DNA from 3 places in the Lysinibacillus sp. fkY74-1 genome. Region 3 is predicted to be linked to each of the others. Evidence: predicted binding sites of a transcription regulator. Region 3 holds the regulator's gene; each other region holds the start of a gene.
The links. Region 3 encodes LexA, which represses DNA repair genes until DNA is damaged. Its sites were predicted from a motif close to CGAACATATGTTCG; they were not measured.
Positions count from the first base shown of each region.

Region 1 (4,723 bases), 1.5 Mb from region 3:
TGTCGGCCTAGTGGCTATGATGGACCCTCCAAGAAAAGAGTCCAAAGAGGCAGTGGAAAATTGTATTAAGGCAGGCATTAAGCCAGTTATGATTACGGGTGACCATAAAATTACGGCCACAGCGATTGCCCAACAAATTGGGATATTAAAAAATCCAGATGAAGCCATTGAAGGACATGCTCTCGAAAGCTTCACAGATCAAGAGCTACAGGAAAAAGTAGATGATTACTCTGTATATGCCCGTGTGACACCTGCTCAAAAAATCCGTATCGTCAAGGCGTGGCAGGATAAGGGACATGTTGTCGCAATGACGGGGGATGGCGTCAATGATGGACCTGCATTAAAACAAGCAGATATCGGGGTGGCAATGGGAGTGACTGGTACAGAGGTAGCAAAAGATGCCTCGTCTATGATTTTAACTGATGATAATTTTTCAACGATTGTCAAGGCTATTGCCAATGGTCGTAGCATTTATACAAATATTAAAAATGCCATTTTGTTCTTATTATCAGGAAATGCGGGAGCTATTTTTGTAGTGTTGTATGCCACAGTCCTTGGCTTACCAGTTCCTTTTGCGCCCGTCCATCTATTATTCATTAACCTATTAACAGATAGCCTTCCAGCAATCGCAATCGGATTAGAGCCGAATAATAAGAAAACGATGAAGGACAAGCCTAGAAATGTTCATACCCCTCTATTAAATAAATCATTTACGACACAGGTGGTGCTTGAAGGAATTTTAATTGCCATCTCCACCATCATTGCTTTTCAAATTGGATTATCAACTGGCGATACATTAACGGCAAGTACAATGGCGTTTACAACACTTTGTTTATCAAGATTAGTGCATGGCTTTAACTCCAGAGCCAAACAATCGATCTTTACGATTGGTGTATTTTCGAATAAATATGCATGGATTGCATTTTTAATCGGTGTCCTAAGCTTGCATATTGTATTGTTTATGCCAATGCTAACAACGGTCTTTGAAGTGGCTCCATTAACAATTGCCCAATTAGGCTTTATTTATAGTCTATCCGTGTTACCGTTCCTCGTAAATCAATGGTATAAGCTCCTGTTTGTAAGAAGTCGATAGGAGAGAAATGAAAGTTCAAAGCCACCTACATATAACGAGTAGGTGGTTTTGCTATTGTTTAATGAGATCGGAGATGTTAAGTGAGATGCACAAGCTTAAAATGTACAAAAAAAACACACTATTAAAAATTGATTTAATAATGTGCAACGTAATGGATGGTTAGCATCATCCATCATGCCATTTTTATTGGGCTGGCGCTAGTAGCCAGCCTTTATTCTTACTGAGTTCAATCAATTTAGACCCAAGTATAGCATAGCGCATATGGAGTTCACCATATTTGGCAAGGTGCTTTTGCTTCACTGACAATTCCAATGCTTGGCTTACAGCAACTAAAGAGGAAGCAATATTCATAGATATAATGGCACTAATTTCGCTATCATGAATGATGGATTTTCCACGGATATCCGTTATTTTCATTTTACTGAATGCCAAAGTTGGAGTGGGGGCAAGCACGCCATTTTCCTTTAATAACAATGTCAGCTGTTTATTTTCCTCTTTTAAACATTGAATAAATTCCAAAATCATAATCTTTAATTTTTTATCCCGGGTATGATTAAAAAATCCATGGCTTGAGGCAATATAGCTTTGATTGACACCGAGCTGCGACCAAAGTCTAAACATTTCCTTAAACTGTAATGATGCTAGATTGTCATTTATCATCGTTATTGTGACACTTCCTAACTCCTAGTATTTATCTAAGATTAGGATGGAACAGTTTATGACATTCTATTCATCTTTTACAATAAAAGTTTAATACAAGGGGCATTTTAATAATACGTGCCATACGGATACATATGTGGGGAAGGGTAATGGTATGGATATGGATAAGGGTATTGGCATGGTTTCGGCTTCTTTTGCTTGCACGAAGAATTATCAGTTGCTGATTCTACACGATTACAGCTTTTTGGTGGTCCAATGTAAGTAGATGGAACAATCGGTGCAATAGTTTTCTTCCATTGTTCCTCATCTAAACAATAGGTGTGCGCCATTATATTCGCTGGTGTAAATTTCAATATATCGGAGCCTAAAATAACCTCTGGTGTTGGAGCATCAAAAATAGCTAGTAAATGGGTGTTATCTTCTGTGGCAATCTCATAATGCCACCAGCCCTGTGGGATATTGGCTACTTGCCCAGGCTTAATCGGGTAGTTTTGAAGTTTTTTTGTAAAGGGATTTAATAGGGAAACCGTTGCTGCACCAGAAATACAATAGACAAGCTCAGCTGCATTTTGGTGATAGTGTGGCTCAATAACATTATCTTTGCTTAAAAAAATATCCAGTAAAGAGGTATTTTCTAACGTATTTAATTGCTCAACACCAAGAATATTAATGTAATTTCGTGCATCTTTTTTAAAAAGCGTACTTTTGTTGACATCAAAGGTGAACTCTGCAGAAGGCGATGTATAATCGACATTTGTGTTAATACTTACATCCTTTCTCACTAAAATTGTGATATTCATCATCATCACAGATTATGATTGAAATGTTTATAGACTTATACAAATGCCTAGCGTTTGTCTAGAACTCCTCGCAAGCACATGCTAGAGAAATTGTATGAAATTACCACTGCTATTAAAGAACGTATGTGCGTATACTAAAAGGAACGTATGTTTTGTTTTGTGGGGAATGGAAATTTTAGCATAGTAGCCATGACTTTCAATGTTGAAGTTTTCTCGCAAACGTCCCCCGAAACATAGTAGAAAGGATGAGACAATTTGATCAAAGATCGAGGAGCCATGAAATGGACATCGATGATGCTTCCAGAGCATTTAATGCTTTTGAAAAAGTGGAAACAAGAGGTACTGACAGAACCGCCAAGGGAACGTGCAGAATGGGAACTGGAGGAATTACAGCAAACCATCACGCATGCATTATCGCAACGTAACTATATTATGTTAACTATTTGGGAAGAGGCTAATTTTGTACAATATGGTGGCATAATTAAAGGGATGAACGAGTTGGAGCTTCTGCTAGAAACAATTACAACAACGAAGCATATCGCATTGAAACATATTTATGCTGCATATATAGAAGTGGATGGCAATAACGGTATTTAATGCAAAATCAAGTAAATGATATTCGTGCAGATCATCGTATGAATGGTACGATTCCAGCGGATGACAAAGTCACTCATTTGAACATCGCAAATGAGTGACTGTCTCCTTATAGGTGCAATTGCATCACTATTTGCTCACCAATTGGTCCCATTCGTCTTTCACCATTATCTTCAAAACCTACGTTGGTATACAAATTCTGCGCAGCGATGTTCTTGTGATTTACCACTAACACTACTTCGTTAAATTCTTTAAATTCATGTTTGACAAAGTCAGCCAGTAACAGCATTGCTTTTTTTGCATAACCCTTTCCTTGCTGTTTATGGTCCATAGATAAAGCAGTAAGTAACATCGCCTGAGGATTACTAGAATATTCCTGTACTCTTTCAGTGGCATGAAGTACGAAAAAACCAACAGGTATTGTATTACTTAAAATCACAATAGGGTACTGTCCAACTTTTTCGATTGTAATCTCTTTTGGTAAGGCAGTAAATCGGTGCTGTTCTGCAGGCAATTCAAACTCATTTAACTGCTCTACATAGTCTTCTGAAAAATGTACTAATTCAATGTTAATTGTGTCTTGCATAAACAAGCCTCCTTTTTTATTATTGTATATATAGAACAAACGTTCGTCAAGGGAGCTTGTTTAATCATCATGCGAGCCAGAGTTCTTTTACACTATAAATTACCAAAAAATAAAATAAAAGAAACACTCACAATTAGAATCAGTGTTAAAGCCATTGTCACTATACCTCTCAGCAAGGTCGCTAAATTTCTGACATCTTTCATTCCTACAACACTCAGGTAGAAACATACGATTGACAATAACAATGTCAGTGTCAATGGGTGAAGATGGACATAGGTAACAAAAAAGTCTTTTAAGGAACCGGACAGAAAAAATAATAAGATGCAACCTAAAGATAAAATAAAGGACCAGAAATTTAAATTAATTCCCATTTGTTTCCTCCTCTCTACTAAAACGATATTTCTATAAAATCTATAATAGAGTAAAGGATGCAAAAAGAGGCCACTTGGATGTAAGTGACCCCTAGAACCAATAAAGGAGTGTCATGTAAAGTAGAAAGAACTTTACAATACTATTATTATGTTAAGTTATCAATTGGAGATAGTTATCTATCTTCAATGGCATAAGAAATATAATTTGCTTATCTCATTAGGTATATCATGAGAGGGAGGGAAATAAAAAAGGCTTTGAGCTTCTTCATCATTAGAAATGACCGGAAGCTAAAGCCTTAAGATGACCATTAGCAAATGAAACTTGCGCCAACAATAATAAGTAGAATAAATAGTACAACGATTAGCACGAAAGTTGAACTGTTACCATTGCCGTCATTTCCGCCACAATAGTTATTAAAATTACCTATATTTCCACAGTATCCCACAAAGGACACCCCCTCTCTCCCTATCTATTGTATGTATAAGATTCAAATGGAGGAGCGATCATCATCCAAGTAACTAGTATTAAAATGGTGCCATCAAACAAACATCCTACACGAATGTTTCAGACTGTAGACAAACTCAATGAAATAAAGTAAAGCCGTTGATTTCCACTACG
Region 1 is NZ_CP170173.1:2,662,482-2,667,204, reverse strand. It holds gene ACE1MS_RS13130 (cation-translocating P-type ATPase) at 1-1,093, shown strand, start outside; gene ACE1MS_RS13125 (DUF3231 family protein) at 1,277-1,753, opposite strand; gene ACE1MS_RS13120 (cupin domain-containing protein) at 1,861-2,559, opposite strand; gene ACE1MS_RS13115 (YolD-like family protein) at 2,809-3,150, shown strand; gene ACE1MS_RS13110 (GNAT family N-acetyltransferase) at 3,257-3,733, opposite strand; gene ACE1MS_RS13105 (YjcZ family sporulation protein) at 4,413-4,550, opposite strand.
Region 1: a site for LexA is predicted at 2,670-2,683, ahead of ACE1MS_RS13115 (YolD-like family protein). Genes of this name have one in related genera too.

Region 2 (4,723 bases), 1.3 Mb from region 3:
CGGATAAGCCATCAATGGAAATAATAGCGAGCCGATGGGGTTCAGCTTCACCAATTGTAATTTCTCGTATAATGATGTCATTGCTATGACCAAGAGTGTTTTGAATGACCTTTATATTTTTGGCAAGGGAAGTATTTAATAAATCGTCCGTTGTAAGGGATGGGGAGGGATCGATCTTGTTTGATATGGACATGCGCTTTCCTCCTCAAATGAATGTTCATTATTTATAGAATGGACAACTTTATGCGGAGATAAACGAAAAAAGGAATGAAATTCTAGCTACTATTTTTCAAATAAAAAAACAGTATTTCCTTTCAAAGACTGAAAGGAAAATACTGTTTTATGTACGATACTCGTATTGTAATTCATCTAAACTAGCATCCACGTCCACATGTAAGTTATGATCGTTAAAGAACCATAAATCTTTTTCATCGATGTAATAGGTTACGCCATCAATGACTGCTTCAGCTCCAATAGCAATGGGCTCTTCTCGCGTCATACCTAGTGAAAAGCCTTCGTGAAAAGGACTTGAGCCACCATAGCGTGCATAAAAGCGAATAGTATCGCCTGGTTCTACTTCCATCTCTTGCTTGAACCATTGTAGGGCTTCATTTGTCAGTGCAATTTTCATAGTGAATGCTCCTCTCTTCCTACAGCCATTTTACCTTTGGCTCAGTGCCATTTTTAATACGTGCAATATTGGCACGGTGACGATAAATAATAAAGGTAAATAAAAAGGCTACCAAGATGCTTAATGCAAAGTCACCTGTAACAAAATAATAAACGATTGAATAGATAAGTGCTACTAAAGCGGCTATCATAGATGTTAGGCTGACGATTTTTGTGAGTTTCAATGTCACAAGAAAAGCAATTAGGAGCAAGACAAACAATGGCCATGAGTAGCCTAATAAAACACCTGCAGATGTGGCAACGGCTTTTCCACCACGGAAATTGGCGAAAATCGGAAACATATGACCAATCACTGCAACAAGACCTAGGATTAAGGGATGAATAGAACTGTCTGAGAATATGGGAAGTGCAGCTAGTAAGACAGCGGCAGTCCCTTTTAGAACATCCATCACAGTCACAACAATACCGGCCTTTTTTCCTAATGTTCGAAATGTATTCGTTGCTCCTAGATTACCGCTTCCGTGTTCTCGGATATCGGTAGTATAAAAAATTTTACCTATCCATAGCCCTGAAGGTATAGAGCCGATTAGATAAGCACATAAAATAATAAGTCCATTGATCATAGTTGGACTCCTTTCATTCATAGTCCATCACTTGGTACTAATAGTTTGTAACAAGTATTTTACACTTTTTCTTGCTAATCTACAATGTTATGAAGGAGAATTCCTAAGGAGTCTTGAATTCAATACAAAAGAAACTAAATGTAAATTGGAGATAGGCTTTTAGACATGATTGATGAAGGCACGAAAAAAGTCTTTCTTAAAATTTAGGCAAAATGGCAATTTTGTCAATCGTTCATTCCTTTGGTAGAATAGAAGTCTAACTTTATTCATTTACATGGAATGACGCAGAAACACTATTTTGCAACTAAATAAGCTACGATGCGTCAGGTGTTTACGGATACTAGTGGTTGTCTGTCTTGCTTAAATTCCAATTTTAAGCAACTGTTGAAGATGTTTACTATTGAAATGTTTATTAAAACTGTGAGCAATTTTTAAAAATTTAATTGGACCTGTCGCTAACTATTGACAGGAAATGCTATTATTATTAGGATGAGAACATAAATAGAACATGTGTTTGTTTTTTGGAGGGGAATTTTGTTGACGAATAAACAGTCACCTAGCGTCTATAATGATGACGCTATACAAGTATTAGAAGGATTAGAAGCGGTGCGCAAACGACCAGGCATGTATATCGGTTCGACAGATGGCCGTGGACTTCATCACCTTGTGTATGAAATCGTAGATAATGCGGTGGATGAAGCATTGGCTGGCTTTGGATCTCATATTATTGTCAAGATTCACAAAGACCAGAGTATTAGCGTACGCGATTTCGGCCGTGGAATGCCAACTGGTATGCATAAGATGGGTAAACCTACTCCTGAAATTATTTTTACCGTCCTACACGCAGGTGGTAAGTTTGGACAAGGTGGTTATAAAACAAGTGGCGGTTTGCACGGTGTAGGTTCTTCTGTTGTGAATGCGCTATCAACTTTTTTAGAAGTAACCATCCATCGTGATGGGAAAAAATATCGCCAGCGCTTCGAGCATGGTGGACATCCAGTGACAACACTTGAAGAAATTGGTCAAACAAAACAAACAGGAACGCTTGTTCATTTCCTACCTGATGAAACAATCTTCTCTGTCACAAAATTTAATTATGATACTTTAGCAGAACGTTTACGTGAGTCGGCTTTTTTATTAAAGGGCTTAAAAATTGAATTAATCGATGAGCGCGAGGAAGGCAAAAATGATGTGTTCTTTTATGAGAACGGCATTGAAGCTTTCGTTGCGTATTTGAATGAAGAGAAGGATGTTCTTCATCCTGTGAAATATGTTGAGGGTATTCAAGACGATATTGAAGTAGAGTTTGCCTTCCAATATAATGATGGTTATTCTGAAACGATTTTATCGTTTGTCAATAATGTACGTACACGAGATGGCGGTACACATGAAACAGGTGCAAAAGCAGCCTTGACGCGTGTCTTTAATGAATACGCAAGAAAAATTGGCTTATTAAAGGACAAGGACAAAAACTTAGAAGGAACGGATATTCGAGAGGGCTTAGCGGCTATCGTATCTGTTCGTATTCCAGAGCACTTATTACAATTTGAAGGACAAACAAAGGGCAAGCTTGGTACGAGTGAGGCTCGTTCAGCGGTAGATAGTGTGGTGTCTGAGCAAATTTTATATGTGCTAGAGGAAAATGCTGAATTGTCAGCGTCTCTTGTGCGTAAAGCGATTCGTGCGCAGCAAGTGCGTGAGGCGGCTCGTAAAGCCCGTGAGGATGCACGAAATGGTAAGAAAAACAAAAAGGGTAGTACGATTCTGTCTGGGAAATTAACGCCTGCACAGTCACGTAATGCGGCGAAAAATGAATTATATTTAGTCGAGGGTGATTCAGCGGGTGGTTCTGCAAAACAAGGTCGTGATCGAACATTCCAGGCGATATTACCACTGCGTGGGAAAGTTATTAACACAGAAAAAGCCAAGCTACAAGATATTATGAAAAACGAAGAAATTTCAACGATTATTCATGCGATCGGTGCAGGTGTAGGTACAGATTTTGCTGTGGAGGATTCAGCCTACAATAAGGTAGTCATTATGACCGATGCTGATACGGATGGTGCGCATATTCAAGTATTGCTACTAACGTTTTTCTATCGTTATATGCGTCCACTCATCGAGGCTGGAAAAGTCTTTATTGCGTTACCACCACTTTATAAGGTTTCGAAAGGAACTGGCAAAAAAGAAGTGATTGAATATGCTTGGACAGAAAACGATTTACAAAAGGCCATCAAACAAGTTGGAAAGGGTTACATATTACAGCGCTATAAAGGTCTTGGAGAGATGAATGCTGACCAGCTATGGGATACAACAATGAACCCTGACACACGGACATTAATTCGTGTCACTATCGAGGATGGTGCACGTGCAGAGAGACGTGTCACGACGTTAATGGGCGATAAAGTAGAGCCACGTCGTAAATGGATCGAAGCCAATGTAGACTTCGGTATGGAGGATGATGCTAACATTTTAGAAAATGAATTCATCCAACAAGAGGAGGGCCAAGCATGAGTAGTACAGAAAAGTTTCAAGATTTACCTTTAGAAGAAGTAATGGGTGACCGTTTTGGTCGCTATAGTAAATATATTATTCAAGACCGCGCGTTGCCAGATGCACGTGACGGTCTTAAACCAGTACAGCGTCGTATTTTATATGCAATGTTTACGGAAGGTAATACACATGAGAAACCGTTTCGTAAATCGGCTAAGACAGTCGGAAATGTAATCGGTAATTACCATCCGCACGGAGATAGCTCAGTCTATGAGGCGATGGTTCGTATGAGTCAGGATTGGAAAGCTCGCCATATGCTTATAGAAATGCATGGGAATAACGGTTCGGTTGATGGAGATCCACCAGCAGCCATGCGTTATACGGAGGCAAGACTTTCTGCAATTGCTGGTGAAATGTTACGAGATATTGGGAAGAAAACGGTTGAATTCGTGCCAAACTTCGATGACCAGGATATGGAACCAACTGTTTTACCAGCTCGTTTCCCTAATTTATTAGTAAACGGCTCTACAGGGATATCTGCGGGTTATGCAACAGATATTCCACCGCATGCATTAGATGAAGTGCTGGATGCTGTTTTGATGCGCTTAGACAAGCCTACTGTGACAGTGGATGAATTGATGACAGTTATCAAGGGTCCTGATTTCCCTACAGGCGGAATTATTCAAGGTGTAGACGGCATTAAAAAGGCATATGAAACAGGGCGCGGTAAAATTATTGTCCGTGCACAAGCTGTGGTCGAACCTATCAAGGGCGGAAAAGAGCAAATTGTCGTTACCGAATTACCATACGATGTGAATAAAGCGAATCTTGTGAAAAAAATTGATGAGCAACGTGTAGATAAACGCCTTGAAGGGATTGCTGAAATTCGTGATGAATCAGATCGTACAGGGTTACGTGTCGTTATCGAGCTGAAAAAGGATGTTCCTGGACAGGGGATTCTACAGTACCTATTTAAA
Region 2 is NZ_CP170173.1:2,473,090-2,477,812, reverse strand. It holds gene ACE1MS_RS12025 (spore germination protein) at 1-193, opposite strand, end outside; gene ACE1MS_RS12020 (HesB/YadR/YfhF family protein) at 341-631, opposite strand; gene plsY (glycerol-3-phosphate 1-O-acyltransferase PlsY) at 651-1,253, opposite strand; gene parE (DNA topoisomerase IV subunit B) at 1,791-3,767, shown strand; gene parC (DNA topoisomerase IV subunit A) at 3,764-4,723, shown strand, end outside.
Region 2: a site for LexA is predicted at 1,757-1,770, ahead of parE (DNA topoisomerase IV subunit B). Genes of this name have one in related genera too.

Region 3 (4,723 bases):
GATGCATTATATGCCTGAAGGTGTTTTCACTGAAGATCAGGCAAAGAAATTTATTAAAGAAAATAGCAGCGACAAAGCAAAACATTTTGCTATTGTTTCAAATAATTGCAAGCAAGTGATTGGTCATATTGTTTTCCATCCTTATTTCGGTGATCATACATATGAAATCGGTTGGGTACTAAATCCAGTTTACCAAAATCAAGGCTTTGCTTCTGAAGCTGCACATGCTGTATTAGACTATGGATTTAATGAAAAGAAACTTCATAGAATTATTGCAACGTGTCAGCCCGAAAATATCGCTTCCTATAAAGTTATGGAAAAAATCGGAATGAGGCGTGAAGGTTTTTTTAAAAAGTGTATACCATATGGGGATGAATGGTGGGACGAATACTATTACGCAGTCTTACGTGAAGAGTGGGACAATTTGTTAGGAGGTTAGAAGAACATTAAACACTAAACTACTAAGCTCGTGGAAATGGAAGAAGTTCCTGTAAATGGTATTAGGCACTTGGTCAATAATGGATGATCCGACCATACAAATTAGCTTGAAAAAACTTCTGAATACGGAGGAGGTATTTTTCGATGGCAAAATTTCATCCTGATTACATGATTACTATGAAAGATTTTGTAAAAGAACACTCGGTCCTATTACGAAAACAAACACAAGATGTTGCCATACCAGTTCCCTTAGAGGACCGACATATATTATTTTCTATGCTTCAATATTTAAAAAACAGCCAAGATCCGATTTTAACAAAAAAGTATAAGCTACGTCCTGGTAGTGGCCTCTCTGCAAATCAAATTGGCGTAGATAAAAGAATGTCTGCTGTCCTTTTTGAAGATCATGACCAAAAACCCGAAATGATGTTCATTAACCCAAAAGTAATGAGCCATTCTTTAAATATGATCTATTTGCCTGAGGGAGAAGGGTGTCTGTCTGTTAATCGACCAGTTCACGGTTTTGTACCAAGATATGAACGAATTAAAGTAAAAGCCTATACTATTGATGGACAGGAATTTATTTTGTCTTTAAAAGGCTATGAATCTATCGTTGTACAACATGAAATCGATCATTTAAATGGTATTATGTTTTATGATCGAATTAATAAAGATAACCCTTTTCAACTACCCCAAAATGTTATTATCGAAAGCTTGTATTAAAAAAATTAGCAGGCTATATTATTTGCCTGCTAATTTTTCTTGATGCTCTTGGAATCGGCGATGTACGGTTGCCTTACTTACCTCAAAGCCTAATCCTCTAAGAGTAATGGAAATTTCCTCAAAGGTAAAACCACGATTACGTAGCTTCACGATTTCATCAACAGGGAGTTCCTTCCGTTCCTGACCATGCGGATTCCCACGATTGGATAGGTTATTTTCAGGGCGATAGCCATTTTCCACAGCACGTCGCATACCTCTGCGGATTTTCGCATTATGGATTCTACGTTGATACTCTTCTACAATTGCTAAAATCTCTAGTAGCATCGTATCCATTTCGTTTAATTGAACTGGTCCTGCATCACGCATCGAATAAACATCTGTTGCTGATTTTTGTAATAAATGCAATACTGCCATCCTGGCATTTCCACGGCCTAAACGAGTTTCATCTTGTACAAAAAGAGCTTTTACTTCCTTCTCTTTTATAAAATCAAGCATTTCAAGTAAGCCTTCGCGTTCAACATCATAACCGCTATGCTTATCTTTAAAAACACCCTTTACTTCATAGCCTTGCTCTTTAGCACAGAGCACTAATTCTTCTTGTTGGCGCTCTAACGAGGAGCTTTGCGTTTCTTTTTCAGTACTTACCCGGCAATAGACAACAGCCGTCATTTGATTATTTTTCATTGTTCGTTTCTCGCAATTTCAATGGTTTTGATGGGACTGGCTTGATCACTCAAAACTGGAATGACTAGAGATTTACCCGCCACGATTTTAATATCTGCTAACTCATTTTCTGATTTGACAAGTTTAATCCAATCTTCTTTACTCATTTTACCACGGTATTGTTCGGCTAACGACCACAAGCTATCCCCATGTTCAATTTGAATTTCAGCGTAATTAACATCCCCCGGATCAGTGATGTAAAGGTAACTTGCGAAGAGTAAACAAGCACCTAATAATATAGTGATATGTGTATTTTTCTTTAACCATTTCATCATTATAACCTCTTTTCTAGAATGTTTGTTCGGAATATATGTTCCCATAATAAAGCGAACAAACGTTTTTGTCAAACACTTTTCGAACCTATGTTTGCATACGTGTTCGCATTCTGTTATACTATCAAATAAGAAGAATGATATTAGAAAAAAGAGGTGAGCAATCATGAAAAAAGTATCGAAAAGACAAGAGGACATTTTAGCGTTCATTAAAGACGAGGTACGAGCTAAAGGGTATCCGCCATCAGTCCGTGAAATCGGGGAAGCTGTTGGACTTGCTTCAAGTTCAACTGTTCATGGTCATTTGGCTCGATTAGAACAAAAGGGTTTTATTCGTCGAGATCCAACAAAACCACGTGCTATTGAAATTCTTGAACCTGAAGAATCCATCCAAAAGCAACACGTCATCCATGTACCACTTGTAGGGAAGGTTACAGCAGGTTCTCCTATTACAGCTATCGAAAATATTGAAGAGTATTTCCCACTGCCTGATACATATGGCACGAGTGAGGATCAGTTATTCATGCTAGAAATTATGGGTGAATCGATGATTGAAGCAGGAATTTTAGATGGTGATTTAGTGATTGTGAAGCAAAAATCAACGGCTAATAATGGAGACATTGTTGTAGCCATGACAGCTGAAGATGAAGCTACTGTAAAACGATTCTTTAAGGAAAAAAACCATTTCCGTTTACAGCCTGAAAATTCATCAATGGAACCGATTATCGTCGATCAAGTATCCATTTTGGGACAAGTTGTTGGTCTGTATCGCCGTGTACATTAATTAAATGAGGGTTTGAGGATTGTGTTCCTTCACTGAGCATAAATCCTCTTTTTTACGCAAAAAAAGAATCCATAAACTATTGGATTCTTTTGACAACGGCCTTTTAAGCCTCTTTTTTAAATTTTATGCTCGCTTCAATAAACGCTGCAAATAGCTTTTGTGCATGCGGATCTCCTGCTATAGCTAATTCCTCTGGGTGCCACTGGACAGCCAAGCAGAATGGTAATTCCTCATGTACCACCGCTTCAATAATGCCATCACTTGATTTCGCTGCAACTTTTAAATTCTCCGCTAGTACATTCACTGATTGATGATGAAAAGAATTGACGGCAATTTTCTCTTGTTCCAGAATAGTGGCTAATAAATTCTCCGCAATAATTTGTACATAATGCGTTGCTACTGATCTACCGGCCTGTTGCATATGTTTAATAAGCTTTGTACTATAATGGTCACTATCAATGTCCTGATATAACGTCCCGCCTAATGCAACATTTAATATTTGGATACCCCGACAAATACCGAAAATAGGCATTTTTCGTAAAAATGCAGCCTCAATTAATGCTAATTCTACGGCATCTCTAGCTGGATGAATTTTACCTAACTTTGGTGAAGGGTCCACTCCAAATAAAAAAGGATGTACATCATAGCCTCCCGATAGCAATAAGCCATCCGTAAGGGCTAAAATTTGTGCAGCATCTTCCTCAACCCCTAACGGAATAATGAGGGGGATACCGCCCGCCTCAATAATACTTTTGCTGTAAGCAGCATTTAAATGAGCTGATAAATCATCTTCTACAAAAGCTGTAATTCCAATAATCGGCTTCACTTGATTCCCCTCCACAAAATTGAAGATTAAATACTTACCAAAAACCTAAGTACCACTTGATGAACGAATCTCCATAGAAATAAACAATATTAGCGGCTAATGCAATTGATGGGCCAAAGGGAATAGGTGTTTTTCTTCCCTGTTTACGCTTTAATAAGACAACTATTCCGACTATCATACCAATGATAGCAGCTAAAAATAAAGTCAACAGCGTATGAATAGTACCGAGAACAAGACCAATTAAAAAGAATAATTTTATATCCCCTCCTCCCATTCCACCTTTCGATAAAACCGCAATACTATATAATATGCCAAAACCAACGAGTGAACCCAATAGGCTGTCCCACCAAGGTGTTAAAGGTGATAGTACACGTCCAATGACCAATATAGGCAAAAAGAATAAAAGAATCTTATCTGGAATTAACAGATAAGTAAAATCTGAAACAACTATAATGACTAACAATGAGATGAACGATAAAGCTACTATGAATTCCATGCTCCAGTTTAGCTTCAAATAAGCAAGGGCGAATAATCCTCCAGTCAACAATTCTATCGCTGGATATACTGACGAGATTTTAAAGCCACAGCCCCGACATTTTCCTCTTATAAACAGATAAGACAATACTGGCACTAAATCAAGAACCGTCAATGGTCTCTGACAGTTTGTACAATGGGAGGAAGGAAGTACAAGAGACTCCTTCCGCGGTACACGAAAGCCAACTACATTATAAAAAGAGCCAAACACTAGACCAAATAAAAAAATGATAATTGTATAAGCCATTTCCAAATTTATGTCCTCCTAAACCAATAGGCGCCCATACAATCCGTATGATGCGCCTATTCATATAATTATTGTAGTTTTGCTCGGTAATACACGTAACCAATGTTATTCAGAACAAGGGACATAGATAATATGTGATGTATTTGAGGAATATTTTCACAAAGGATTTAAAGTAC
Region 3 is NZ_CP170173.1:1,187,057-1,191,779, reverse strand. It holds gene ACE1MS_RS05525 (GNAT family N-acetyltransferase) at 1-439, shown strand, start outside; gene def (peptide deformylase) at 583-1,161, shown strand; gene ACE1MS_RS05515 (YneB family resolvase-like protein) at 1,180-1,845, opposite strand; gene yneA (cell division suppressor protein YneA) at 1,842-2,156, opposite strand; gene lexA (transcriptional repressor LexA) at 2,323-2,940, shown strand; gene ACE1MS_RS05500 (gamma-glutamyl-gamma-aminobutyrate hydrolase family protein) at 3,044-3,766, opposite strand; gene ACE1MS_RS05495 (prepilin peptidase) at 3,801-4,553, opposite strand.